Regions from separate parts of the Bacillus cereus group sp. RP37 genome, predicted to be linked through region 4. Evidence: riboswitches for the same ligand, from Rfam matches in the RefSeq annotation. Region 4 holds a riboswitch; each other region holds the start of a gene.

Region 1 (3,269 bases), 340 kb from region 4:
TCTCCATCCAATTACTCGCATTCATTAATATTGCTAGCCCTACCCCAAGTACGATAGAAATAGCTACCCCTATTAAAACGACGTATAATGTTGCCGGCAAATGAACTGTAAATAATATATCTTTTAGTTGCCATATCTTCATTACAATTGCAGACGGTGACGGTAAAATGTACATCTCATCTACAATTCTTGCGCCTATTTCCCACATGACAAGTAAAACACTAGAAAGTGTAAGGGCAGGTAATAGTTCCTTCAACCGGTTCATCATACGAGTACCTGCCTTTGTAACATACTAAGAAGCTCATCTTTAAGCGCTAACACTTCAGGCTTATACAAATCTTTTCTTGTCCGATTACGATCAAGCGGTACAATCCTCTCGGTTAAAGTAGTTATCGGTTGATTTTCTACAACGAAAATTCGATTAGAAAGAAACAATGCTTCTTCCACATCATGAGTGATAAATAAAATTGTTTTTTTCCACTCTTTCCATTGTTCAAACAGCCATTCTTGCAAAGATGCCTTCGTTAACGCATCCAACGCGCTAAACGGTTCATCTAACAGCAATATCTCCCCGCCTGTTAATAAAGTTCGAATAAAAGATACGCGTTGTCTCATACCACCAGATAAATCTTTCGGATATTTTGTCTCATACCCTTGTAAGCCAAATTTATGTAACAGTTCCTTTGCCTTTATTTGTGCTTCTTTCTTCTGTACACCTTGGCACTCTAGCGGCAGGGCAGCATTCTCAATAATCGTTCTCCATGGCAGGAGCATATCTTTTTGGGGCATATACCCTACAGGATGGCTCTTTGTTTCTGTCAGCTCTATCTGTCCCGTACTTGTTTCTTCTAAACCTGTAATAAGGCGAAATAAAGTACTTTTCCCGCATCCACTCGGTCCGATAATACTTACAAACTCTTTATCTTGTATAGAAGCATTTAATTCATTGATGATTGGTTTCTCATCATAATGAAAAGAAACATTATGAAACTGTAGTATGTTCTTGCTCCTCAAATCCCCACATCTCCTTACGATAGGACATATCCCAGAATAAATATTCAAATCGACTGGAATATAGGAAAATCTCCTCTAATCGATCTAGCTCTTTGTCAGACTTTCCAACTGCCATTTCATTTAATAAATCTATTAACCAAATACAAAGGCTACCGTATTCTTCCGAACTATATCCTTGAATCCACTCACCAAAGAACTCATGATCTCTTGCTCCAGGAATATCGTTTAAACGCTTTCCAATTTCCCAGTAGCTCCACATACATGGAAGAAGTGCTGCTATTAATTCCGCAAGCGTGCCATTTTGAGATACAGACATCATGTAATTTGTATAGGCTAAATTTTTAGCAGATGGTTTTGCAGATTCTATCTCCTCTATAGAAATACCAAGTCTTTTTGCATATTGTTTATGGATTGTCATTTCTCCATTTAATATGCCATCAATTTGTTCAGCAAATTTCCCCATTACTTGTGGATTCGTTGCTTTTACAACACCAATCGCATATAGCTTTGCATAATCTAACAAATATAAATAATCTTGAATAATATAATACTGAAACTTATCTTTTTCTAACGTGCCATCTCCCATACCTACTACAAACGGGTGATTATGACTCATCTCCCAAACTGGTTGTACAGTTTCTAATAATCTATCGCAAAATTTCATTTCTCTATCCCCTTTCAATTTATATATCTAAATAAAAAACCACTTCTAAATAAGAAGTGGTTACAGCAAATAAAATTATAATTTATTCGTTGCTCCACTTCCCTTCGCTAGTATTACCTAGATCAGGTCTGTAAGGGTTAAGGATTATTCCTCTCTCAGCACAACAAGCACCCCTAGTGGTTTCAATATGAAATTTTCAAATAAAAAAGCCCCGTTTCTATACGCAAAGAAACGGGGACTCATTATTAGTGTCCGAATTGCTTCCCTACGCTAGCATAATCTAGATCAGGTAATGAAAAGGATCAAAGGCTTACGGCCTACTCTCAGCTGGCAACACCAGCTCTCCTAGCAAACTATGAAATTATCACTGTCAGTATAACATCGTAATAAGACATCATCAACTATTTTAATTTTCTCAATTGTCAACAAAATAACAGAACTATATAATACTTATATTCTATCTTAGAAATTATTATCCTAATTAATTGGATAAAAAGGAATCATTATCCTCAAAAAATTTATTTTTATATTGATTTCATATTACATTTATGTGAATACACCCACTATATTATATCTTTATACTATAATAAAATTACAACTATACAACTAGAGGAGGTCTCTATTATATGAATATGAAAGCTACTGCTTTAACAGCAACTACTGTCGCAATTGCCTCTTTACTTCCTTCTATGGGAGAAACAAATGTACAAACAGCCAACGCTGAACAATTATCTAATGTGAAAACTGGATATGTAAAAGTCGATCAAGTAGCCTTACATACAAAAGATAACGCAAATAGCTCATCAATTGATACAATCCGCTTTAATACGAAAGTGAACATACTTGAAACAACTAATGGCTGGTATAAAGTATCTGTTAATAATAAAGTAGGTTACGTACAAAAAGATGCTATTCTACTAAAAAACAAACTTCAATCTAATAATCAATACATCGTTAATGCCAATGCATTAAACGTTCGTTCTGAACCTAATTTAGAATCTTCAATTTTAGATGTATTACCAAATGGGAAATTCGTTACCATTCAAGAAGAACAAGGTGATTGGTATAAAATTTTACATAATGGCAAAACAGGTTACGTACAAAAGGCATTCGTGTCTAATGGTTCACAGCCTTTAGTAAAAGGCATCACAGTTCAAAATAATACGAAATACACAGTTGCAACACCTAAACTTAATGTACGTAGCAACGCTAGTACAAGTAGCGCACTACTTGGCTCATTACAAAATGGTACACAAATACAAGTAGTGGAAACTGTAGGAACTTGGTATAAAATTCGTTTTGGCACAGGATACGGATATGTGGCAAAACATTATGTGGTGCAAAATCAAACGCAAACGCAATCACAAGCTCAAACAGCTCAACCTACTTCAATTCCAGCAGTTTTTAAATTCCCTACTCAAGGAAGAGTTAGCTCAACCTTTGATATGCGCTGGGAACAAATGCATTATGGTATAGATATTGCAGCTCAGGGTAATGTCTCTATCCAGGCGGCGGCTGCAGGTAAAGTTGTGAAATCATATTATTCAGCTAGCTATGGCAATGTTGTGTTCATCGCCCATCAAATAAACGG
Region 2 (3,269 bases), 4.3 Mb from region 4:
ATATATATATGCGATGGCTTCCTTACAGCCTGTAGATGAGGCTGTACAAATGGTACAAGATTATTACATCTACATCATTGCATTTGTAGTTGTTCTTATTTTTCTCGCTTCGTTCTATTACTCTAAACAAATCGCAAAACCGTTATTAAAAATAAATGATACAACGAAGAAAATAGCGCATTTAGATTTCACAGAACAAATACCGATCACTTCAAAAGATGAAATTGGTGATTTGTCGAAAAATATTAATGTATTATCCAATAAGCTCCATTCGCATATTGGACAGCTAGAACAAGATATTGAAAAGGAAAGAAAGCTAGAAAATACGCGGAAAGAATTTATTTCTGGTGTTTCGCACGAATTAAAAACACCGCTGAGCATTATGAAAAGCTGTATTTCTATTTTAAAAGATGGAGTAGCTGAGCATAAAAAAGAGTACTATTTTCAGGCAATGGAACGAGAAGTAGATAAAATGGATACGTTAATTTTGGATATGCTTGAGTTAGCTAAATTTGAGTCAGGTACATATAAAATGAAAATGGATTCATTTTATATCGATACAGTAATTGAAGATATATGTGAACACCTTTCTGTAAAAATAGAGAAAAAAGAACTTCGTGTTCATAAAAATATAGGTCCATTTGAAGTGATAGCAAATCAAGGCCGGATTGAACAAGTCATCGTGAACTTCATTACGAATGCCATACGTTATACACCAAATAAAGAAGATATTATTATTTCTACAATAGATGAAAAAGATCGTATAAAAGTATGTATTGAAAATAAAGGTACTCACATTGAAGAAGAACAATTAGATAAAATTTGGGATCGTTTTTATCGCGTGGATGCAGCTCGCCAGCGTTCGCAAGGTGGAACAGGTCTTGGGCTTGCCATTTCAAAGAATATTTTAGAACTACACGGTGTTGAATATGGAGTAAAGAATACAGAAGATGGTGTATTATTTTATTTCTACTTATTGAAAAAAGCGTAGATGATGCATGCTACGCTTTTTTAATTTATTTTCATATTATCTTTACCTAATCTTTATTTTTAAGCGATATAATCTGATTAGAAAATGAGGTTATGTAAGGAGTCGATGAACCGTGCATAGCAATTGGCTAAGTATAATGGTATTTATTTTCTTTTGTGCATTTATTGTATTTTTAATTGATATTACGATATGAAAAAAAGAGCGCTCATTAAGCGCTCTTTTTGTTTGAGTTTAGTCGATAAGCATTGATACTCTTGAATAAACGTGGTGAAGTGATAAATAAAAAGATAAGTAAAACGGTACATAGAATATAGGAACCAATCATTGTACTACCATTTACGATTAATGAATATAGCACAGCTGATTGACCTTTCGGTGCATATTGTCCCCAAAAAATAATACCGGCAATGAAGTGACAGAAGTAGCGAGCAAAGCTACCAACAAATGTAGCAACAATAATGTAACCAATAACTTTCTTTCCTTCGTTTTGTTTTGAAGAAGGTTTGTCTTTACGGCTACCTAAATTGGATTGGTCTTCGCTATTTTCATTGGATGTTAAAAGTGCTTTTTGAATTGGACGATAGAATAAACCAGCAAATCCAATGAATGCGAAAGCAACGAAGTATTCAATGAGTACTTGAATTGGTGTGACGATAATGGCATCGCCAACGACAATTTGTAATAATCCCCAAATTAAGCCTCCTAAGAAAGCCATTTTGAAGCCCCAGCGGTATGCGATAATAAAAATAGGAATCATAGCGAATGAGATGGAACCGCCTGTTGGAAGTTTGATTGATAATGGTAAAATGTCGATGACCAAGGCGAAGGCTGCAAGAATGGCAGATTCGATCATCGCTTGTAAATTGGTGTTACGCATGTTGTCTCCCCCTAAATCCAAGTTGTACAAAAAAGAATAGGTATCATAGGAGGATACGAAATACGTAAATAAAAAAGAGGTATGTATTTCGGACGTTTGCACAATCCCTGCGTTAGCATTAACTAACAGGTTCGAAGGGTCGGAACGAAGTGTTCCCTCTCAGCGGCATGGCTCCCCCTGTGATAACGAGATTCTTTATTTGCTATTGTTTATTGTAAGCGAAATGGATGAGAATGGCAAATGAATCAAGTATGACAATAATTGAAATATAATTGTATTGAAATGTTAATAAATATGAAGCGAAAAGATATAGTCCAAATGAAATAGAATATGCTATAATTTTTTTGAAAATAATTATCATTCTCTTCTGAGGGGGAAGGTTATGAGCTTAGTAGATATTAAAATTGGCGAGAAAGTGTTAGTAAAAAGTATTCAGTCTTTAGATCAGTTATTAAAGCGTAGACTAGCTGCTTTCGGTCTTGCGGAAGGAAGCGAACTTCGCTTGAAACAGAAAGCGATGTTTAAAGGTCCTTGTACATTGGAGTGTCGTGGACAGTTAATTAGTATTCGTCATTGTGACGCGAAAATGATAAAGGTGGAATTAGCGTGAATAAGGTAGCTTTGCTAGGGAATCCGAATACAGGGAAGACATCATTATTTAATGCACTTACTGGTTCTTATGAATATGTAGGAAACTGGAGTGGTGTAACAGTAGAAAAAAAGGTTGGTAAATTAAAAGATAAGCAAGGAACATTAATTGATTTACCAGGAGTGTATGATTTGAATCCAGTTTCACGTGACGAAGGTGTCGTTACGAATTTTCTACTAACAGACGAATTTCATCATATGTTAAATATTGTGGATTCCTCGCAGTTTGAACGAAATATGCATTTAACGTTGCAATTACTTGAATTTGGAAAACCGGTTTCAATTGGATTAAATATGGTCGATGTGGCAAAGCAACGAGGCATTGTAATTGATGTAAAACGGTTATCAGAACTATTAGGTGTAACAGTCGTTCCTGTCGTTGCAAGAAGCGGAAAAGGCTGTGAAGAACTGCTTACTACTCTTAAAGAAAATGACAAAAATGAGAAAAAACCATTCATTATTTCATATGGTGTACCAATGGATGAAGGAATTGGAGAGGTAATCGCTCTTTTAGAGACAGTGAATTATAAGCATCCGAGATGGTTAGCCCTTCAATTTTTAAGCAATAACGAAGTAGTAGAAAAAGAAATGAAAGCATTACCAATTTATAAGGAACTTGTAGCCATTCGATCTCGCTTAGAAGGAAAACTCGATTGTACGTTAGAGGAGCACATTTACAAAACTCGTGAAGCGTATATTGAAAAGTTAAAAACAAATGTTATGAAGCATGAGAAAGAAGGAAAAATTCCTTTT
Region 3 (3,269 bases), 4.7 Mb from region 4:
CCGTCTTAGCAAAGGGGCTTCTTCTATATTTAAATTAGGTACTACAGTGTGATCAATCAAGTAAAGAGGTGTAACGTGTTATTGGTATAAATGACTACCAGTGTCTTTAAATTCTTTCGCTTTCTCTTTCATCCCTTTTTCAATTGCTTCTGTCGTTTCTAAATCATTTTCTTTCGCATAGTCACGAATGTCATGTGAAATTCTCATACTACAAAACTTCGGTCCACACATGGAACAGAAATGAGCCGTTTTCGCGCCTTCTGCTGGTAATGTTTCATCGTGATATTCCATCGCACGTTCAGGATCTAAAGATAAATTAAATTGATCGCGCCAACGGAATTCAAAGCGAGCTTTTGAAAGTGCATCATCACGCTGATGAGCCGTTTTGTGCCCTTTCGCAAGATCAGCTGCATGCGCAGCGATTTTGTACGTAATAACCCCCGTACGAACATCATCTTTATTGGGTAAACCTAAATGTTCTTTCGGCGTCACATAACAAAGCATCGCCGTTCCAAACCAGCCAATCATCGCAGCTCCAATCGCTGATGTAATATGGTCATAACCTGGTGCAATATCTGTCGTTAACGGTCCCAGTGTATAGAACGGCGCGCCCTGACAAATATCAAGCTCTTTCTCCATATTCTCTTTAATTAAATGCATCGGTACATGCCCAGGTCCTTCAATCATCACTTGCACATCATGTTTCCAAGCAATTTTCGTTAATTCACCAAGTGTTTCAAGCTCAGAGAATTGCGCTTCGTCATTTGCATCTGCAATCGAACCTGGACGTAATCCATCTCCAAGAGAGAACGAAACGTCATACTGCTTCATAATTTCACATATCTCTTCAAAATGAGTGTATAAGAAGTTTTCTTTATGATGGAATAAACACCACTGTGCCATAATTGAACCACCGCGTGAAACGATACCTGTCGTACGCTTTGCAGTAATCGGAATGTAACGAAGTAATACGCCAGCGTGAATTGTAAAGTAATCAACGCCTTGCTCCGCTTGCTCAATTAACGTATCACGATACACTTCCCACGTTAAATCTTCTGCAATTCCGTTTACTTTTTCCAGCGCTTGATAGATCGGTACAGTCCCAACTGGTACAGGCGCGTTACGAATAATCCACTCACGTGTCGTATGAATATTTTTACCTGTAGATAAATCCATAATCGTATCTGCACCCCAGCGAGTTGCCCAAGTCATCTTCTCCACTTCTTCTGCAATAGAAGACGATACAGCAGAGTTTCCGATATTTGCATTGACCTTCACGTGGAAGTTACGTCCGATAATCATCGGTTCTGCTTCCGGATGGTTAATATTCGCTGGCAAAATCGCACGGCCTTCCGCAATTTCCTTGCGAACAAACTCAGGCTCTACTCCTTCACGAATCGCAACATATTCCATCTCAGACGTAATGATGCCATTACGCGCATAATGCATTTGCGTAACATTTGCACCTTGCTTCGCTCTAAGCGGTTTGCGATCCATTTGCGGAAAAACAGGTGTATGTTTCGAAGCCACCTTCACACCGTCATCCTCTGGTTTCACTTCGCGCCCTTCGTACGCTTCTACATCTCCGCGCTCTAGGATCCAAGAGTGGCGCGGCGTTGGAATTCCTTTTTCTAGCTCCACTTTATACGCAGGATCTGTATAAGGACCGCTCGTATCATATACACGAATTGGCGGATTCGGAATGCCGTTCGTTTCACTTTGTTCAATCTCGCGCATCGGCACTTTCATACCTGCACGTGGTCCATCCACATACACTTTCTTACTTCCTGGTAAACTCGATTTCAATTCAATTTGCTCAGCTGAAACAGACTGTTTCATAACCTTTGTTGCCCCCCTGTACGTGACAAGGACGAGATATGGCCAGCGTATGCCAAAATAAAAAGAGCCAGGTCCATAAAAAAATAAGGACCTGGCTCATAAAGGCATCATTATGTAAAGCCGTTAACTTCCCTACGCTGGTACGAGCCAGATCAGGTCCAAAGGGTTAAGAAGTTCACGCGCTTCTCTCTCAGCCTACGCATACGTTAGGCACCCCTAGTTTATCACTGATTTAATTTTCAATACTTTCCCATCATACACGATAATCTGAAAAATGAAAAGTTTATTTCTTTTGTTGTTTATGGAATCATCCACGTTAAATAATATGCCTGTACATACGTCATAATACCAACAATAATTACGAAGAATAAACTATGCTTCAATGTAAATCGGAACAGATCTGATTCTTTCCCAGCAAGTCCAACTGCCGCACAAGCGATCGCAATCGATTGCGGAGAAATCATTTTTCCTGTTACACCGCCCGTTGTATTTGCTGCAACGAGAAGTACTTCAGATACACCGACTTGCTGTGCTGTAATCGCTTGTAAATTCGAGAACAGTGCATTCGCTGACGTATCAGATCCTGTTAAGAACACCCCAATCCACCCCAAGAATGGTGAGAAAAACGGGAATAGTCCACCAGTTCCAGCAAGCGCTAACGCTAATGTAGATGATAAACCAGAATAGTTTGCGATAAATGCGAACCCTAATACGAATCCAATAGATAGAATTGGCATCTTAAGCTCATTTAGCGTTTCTTTAAAAGTCGCTACTGCATCTTTTGCACTCATTTTTAAAATAAAGATAGAAATGACACAAGCAATTAAGATTGCTGTTCCCGTTGCTGATAATACATCGAATTTCAAAATTGCCTCGTAAGGCGTCGGTTTATTTACAATTGGTTCTGCTTTCATTACTAAATTGTGCAAGCCTGGAACTTCAAACTTAAACACAAGGCTTTCCAATGCGCCGCCTGGAGCAAATAACGCTTTAAAGAAACTTTGGCTCCAAATAACTACCATGACAGTTAAAATAATGAATGGAGACCATGCTTTTACGACTTTTCCTACTGTTAGTTTCGGCATAGATGTCACCGTCGTTGCCGCAGCTACTTCACTATTTGCTTGCCCCGATTGATAGATTTCTTTCGGCTGCCAAACTTTTAAGAATAGTGATAAACTCACTAAACTTACAAGTGCTGACGTAATATCCGGGAGTTCCGGTCCTAAAAACGTCGCTGTAATGAACTGCGTAATTGCAAATGAACTACCGGCTACAAATAACGCAGGCCATGTTTGTCTTACCCCTTTCAATCCATCCATTAAAAATACGATAAAGAACGGAACAAATAATGATAGAAACGGTAATTGATGTCCAGCCATTTGTCCGATTTTATGTGGATCAATACCTGTTACTTGTCCAGCCACTGT
Region 4 (3,269 bases):
CTTTTCGCTTTATCTATGTATCTATAAATAACATCAAAGTCTCCTTGTTCGAATAAACGAAATAATTCATTTTGCAACTCTACAAACTGTTTACGTTTCAAACAATCATCTCCCTTTTTCTAAATATCAATATCAGAAAAAAATAAAAAGCTATGTAGCCTTTTAATACTACATAGCCTTCTTCTACAAACTGTTACTTACTTCCTCTACTAGCTTCTTCGTACTTTCATACGCAGATTCTGCTAAACTAATCGCGGAAATAACGGAAACACCGTCCGCACCTGCTTCTATAACTGAAGCTGTATTTTCAATTGTAATACCACCAATTCCGACGATCGGTATTGTAATTCCTTGCTCTCTAAAATGAGCTAAACATTTCGTTCCTTGCACAGCTTTCGTATCTTTTTTCGTACTCGTTGGGAAAATAGGGCCAACACCTAAATAATCAGCTCCGTTTTCAATTGCCCAACGTGCTTCTTCAATTGTATGTGTAGATACACCAACAATTTTATCCCCCATTTTTTCACGAACAGAAGTAATTCCTTCATCATCTTGTCCAACATGCACGCCATCTGCATCTAACTCGAGAGCTAGTTCCACATCATCATTTACGATGAATGGTACACCGTACTCCTTACAAATTGCTTGTAGTTCTTTTGCGAAACAAATGCGTTTCTCTCCCGTTAAAGCGCCTTCCCCCTTTTCACGAAATTGAAAAATTGTTATACCGCCTTCAAGTGCATCTCTCAATACTCGTAGTGGCTCCTTCGTACAATTGTTACTTCCCATAATAAAATATACTGATAATAACCTAGACATTTCAGCCTTTGTAATCCGCGACATCTAGTTCCCCTCCTTACTATATAATCTCAATCTTCCCATACTTCTCAATATCACCTGAAGTGGTATTCGCTAACTGATTTAAAAATTCAATTTGGAAACTACCCGGTCCCTTTTCCACTGTCTTGGCAGCTGCTAGTTCCGCAGCTACACCATAAAATGTTAATGCGGCTACCGCTGCCTTTACATAATCCTTTTCTATCGCTACAAATGCTCCTATTACAGAAGTTAGTAAACAACCAGTACCTGTAACTTTCGTTAAAATAGGGTGACCATTTTGAATAAGAATAGTTCGCTCTCCATCTGTAACAACATCTTCTTTTCCAGTAATTACCGCAACTGTATTCAATTCGTCTGCTGCCTGCTTTGCAATACTTACGACATTACCATTTCCAGCACCAGCGTCTACTCCTTTAATTTCCCATCTCTCATTAATAACATTCGCTATTTCAGCTGCATTTCCGCGAATAATCGCTAACTCGATTTCAGCTGGAATATGTCTCGCAACTTCTGTTCGATACGATGTTGCTCCTGCACCAACTGGATCAAACAGTACTGGTACATTGTTCACATTTGCTGATTTACCTGCAAGTAACATTGCTTCTACTTCTTCAGGGCGAAGTGTCCCCATATTTAATACTAACGCTCCAGCAATGCTAGCCATTTCTGCTACTTCTTCTTTTGCATACGCCATTACAGGCGATGCCCCTAACGCTAACAAACCGTTAGCTGTAAAATTTGTTACAACGACATTTGTAATATTATGAACGAGCGGATTAGATTCTCTCACCAAATCCACTACTTTACTAATTTCTTTTATATTCATCATTCTCATCCCCTAACTATAGTGATGGGAGATACACAAAAAGACACTTTGCGCGTACGCAAAGTGCCTGAACATGTGCTTTTACACTCTCCCTACGCTGGCATTATCCAACAGGTTCAAATGGTCAATGACGGATTAGTCATACTCTCAGTTTGCATCCACAAACTCCCATGTGTTTAGTATTCTTCTACTTCAAAGTCTACTCTTATTCTAGTAAAATAACAAGTTCTTTACTTTTCTATTTAATATAGAAGCAACTAATAAAACAATACGTATAATAAATAAGTATCTATTTCTCATAGTCTCATCATGGTGCATATTATGTTCTGTCGCCATCATTCACTTTCAAACAGATGTTATCCCACTAAAAAACGTTCAAATCTGGAGCGAAACTGAATCTCAAGAAGATGTATGCTATAGTTAACGTATGGAAATTTGAAAGGATGTTTTAAATATGTCAAAAAGCGTTGTAATCGCTGAAAAGCCTTCCGTTGCACGTGATATTGCTCGCGTACTGAAGTGCGATAAAAAAGGAAACGGCTACCTTGAAGGTAGTAAATATATTGTAACTTGGGCTTTAGGTCATCTCGTTACATTAGCAGATCCAGAAAGCTATGATGTGAAATATAAAAAGTGGAATTTAGAAGATTTACCGATGCTACCAGAGCGTTTGAAATTAACGGTGATTAAACAAACAGGGAAACAATTTAATGCTGTAAAAAGTCAGCTTCTTAGAAAAGATGTAACTGAAATTATTGTAGCAACAGATGCTGGACGTGAAGGAGAGTTAGTCGCTCGCTGGATTATTGATAAGGTTCGAGTTAACAAACCAATCAAACGTCTATGGATTTCATCCGTTACTGATAAAGCAATTAAAGATGGCTTCGCTAATTTAAAACCAGGTAAAGCATATGACAATTTATACGCTTCTGCAGTTGCACGTTCAGAAGCTGACTGGTATATCGGTCTTAACGCGACTCGAGCTTTAACGACTCGCTTTAATGCCCAGCTGAATTGCGGCCGTGTTCAAACACCTACTGTCGCTATGATCGCTAATCGTGAAGATGAAATAAAGAACTTCAAAGCTCAAACTTACTACGGCATCGAAGCTCAAACAACGAATCAGTTAAAACTAACTTGGCAAGATGCAAACGGCAATAGTCGCAGTTTTAATAAAGAAAAAATCGATGGTATTGTAAAAGGTTTAGATAAACATAATGCTACTGTTGTAGAAATTGATAAAAAACAGAAGAAGTCATTCTCTCCTGGTCTTTACGATCTAACTGAATTGCAACGTGATGCAAATAAAAAGTTCGGTTATTCTGCGAAAGAAACATTAAACATTATGCAGAAATTGTATGAGCAACATAAAGTGCTAACGTACCCTCGTACAGATTCACGCTATATTTCATCTGATATCGTTGGAACACTCCCAGAACGTCTAAAAGCATGTGGCGTTGGAGAGTACCGTCCTTTAGCACATAAAGTATTACAAAAGCCTATCAAGTCTAATAAGTCATTTGTTGATGATAGTAAAGTAAGTGATCATCACGCAATTATTCCAACAGAAGGATACGTTAACTTCTCGGCCTTCACAGATAAA

Evidence for each region. Region 4 has a riboswitch for thiamine pyrophosphate ahead of thiM (hydroxyethylthiazole kinase). Riboswitches for the same ligand answer to the same signal wherever they lie in the genome.
Region 1: another riboswitch for thiamine pyrophosphate. It lies ahead of tenA (thiaminase II); the one in region 4 lies ahead of thiM (hydroxyethylthiazole kinase).
Region 2: another riboswitch for thiamine pyrophosphate. It lies ahead of thiT (energy-coupled thiamine transporter ThiT); the one in region 4 lies ahead of thiM (hydroxyethylthiazole kinase).
Region 3: another riboswitch for thiamine pyrophosphate. It lies ahead of thiC (phosphomethylpyrimidine synthase ThiC); the one in region 4 lies ahead of thiM (hydroxyethylthiazole kinase).

Annotation. Positions count from the first base shown of each region.
Region 1 covers NZ_JARVHP010000001.1:4,629,360-4,632,628, forward strand. The annotation lists gene QCI44_RS24480 (ABC transporter permease) at 1-265, opposite strand, end outside; gene QCI44_RS24485 (ABC transporter ATP-binding protein) at 265-1,014, opposite strand; gene tenA (thiaminase II) at 983-1,678, opposite strand; TPP riboswitch at 1,761-1,863, opposite strand; TPP riboswitch at 1,924-2,035, opposite strand; gene QCI44_RS24495 (SH3 domain-containing protein) at 2,305-3,269, shown strand, end outside.
Region 2 covers NZ_JARVHP010000001.1:642,881-646,149, forward strand. The annotation lists gene QCI44_RS03330 (sensor histidine kinase) at 1-991, shown strand, start outside; gene thiT (energy-coupled thiamine transporter ThiT) at 1,200-1,868, opposite strand; TPP riboswitch at 1,955-2,056, opposite strand; gene QCI44_RS03340 (FeoA family protein) at 2,251-2,478, shown strand; gene feoB (ferrous iron transport protein B) at 2,475-3,269, shown strand, end outside.
Region 3 covers NZ_JARVHP010000001.1:281,473-284,741, reverse strand. The annotation lists gene thiC (phosphomethylpyrimidine synthase ThiC) at 79-1,839, opposite strand; TPP riboswitch at 1,952-2,067, opposite strand; gene lldP (L-lactate permease) at 2,139-3,269, opposite strand, start outside.
Region 4 covers NZ_JARVHP010000001.1:4,971,374-4,974,642, forward strand. The annotation lists gene QCI44_RS26165 (alpha/beta hydrolase) at 1-101, opposite strand, end outside; gene thiE (thiamine phosphate synthase) at 184-843, opposite strand; gene thiM (hydroxyethylthiazole kinase) at 860-1,666, opposite strand; TPP riboswitch at 1,739-1,848, opposite strand; gene topB (DNA topoisomerase III) at 2,121-3,269, shown strand, end outside.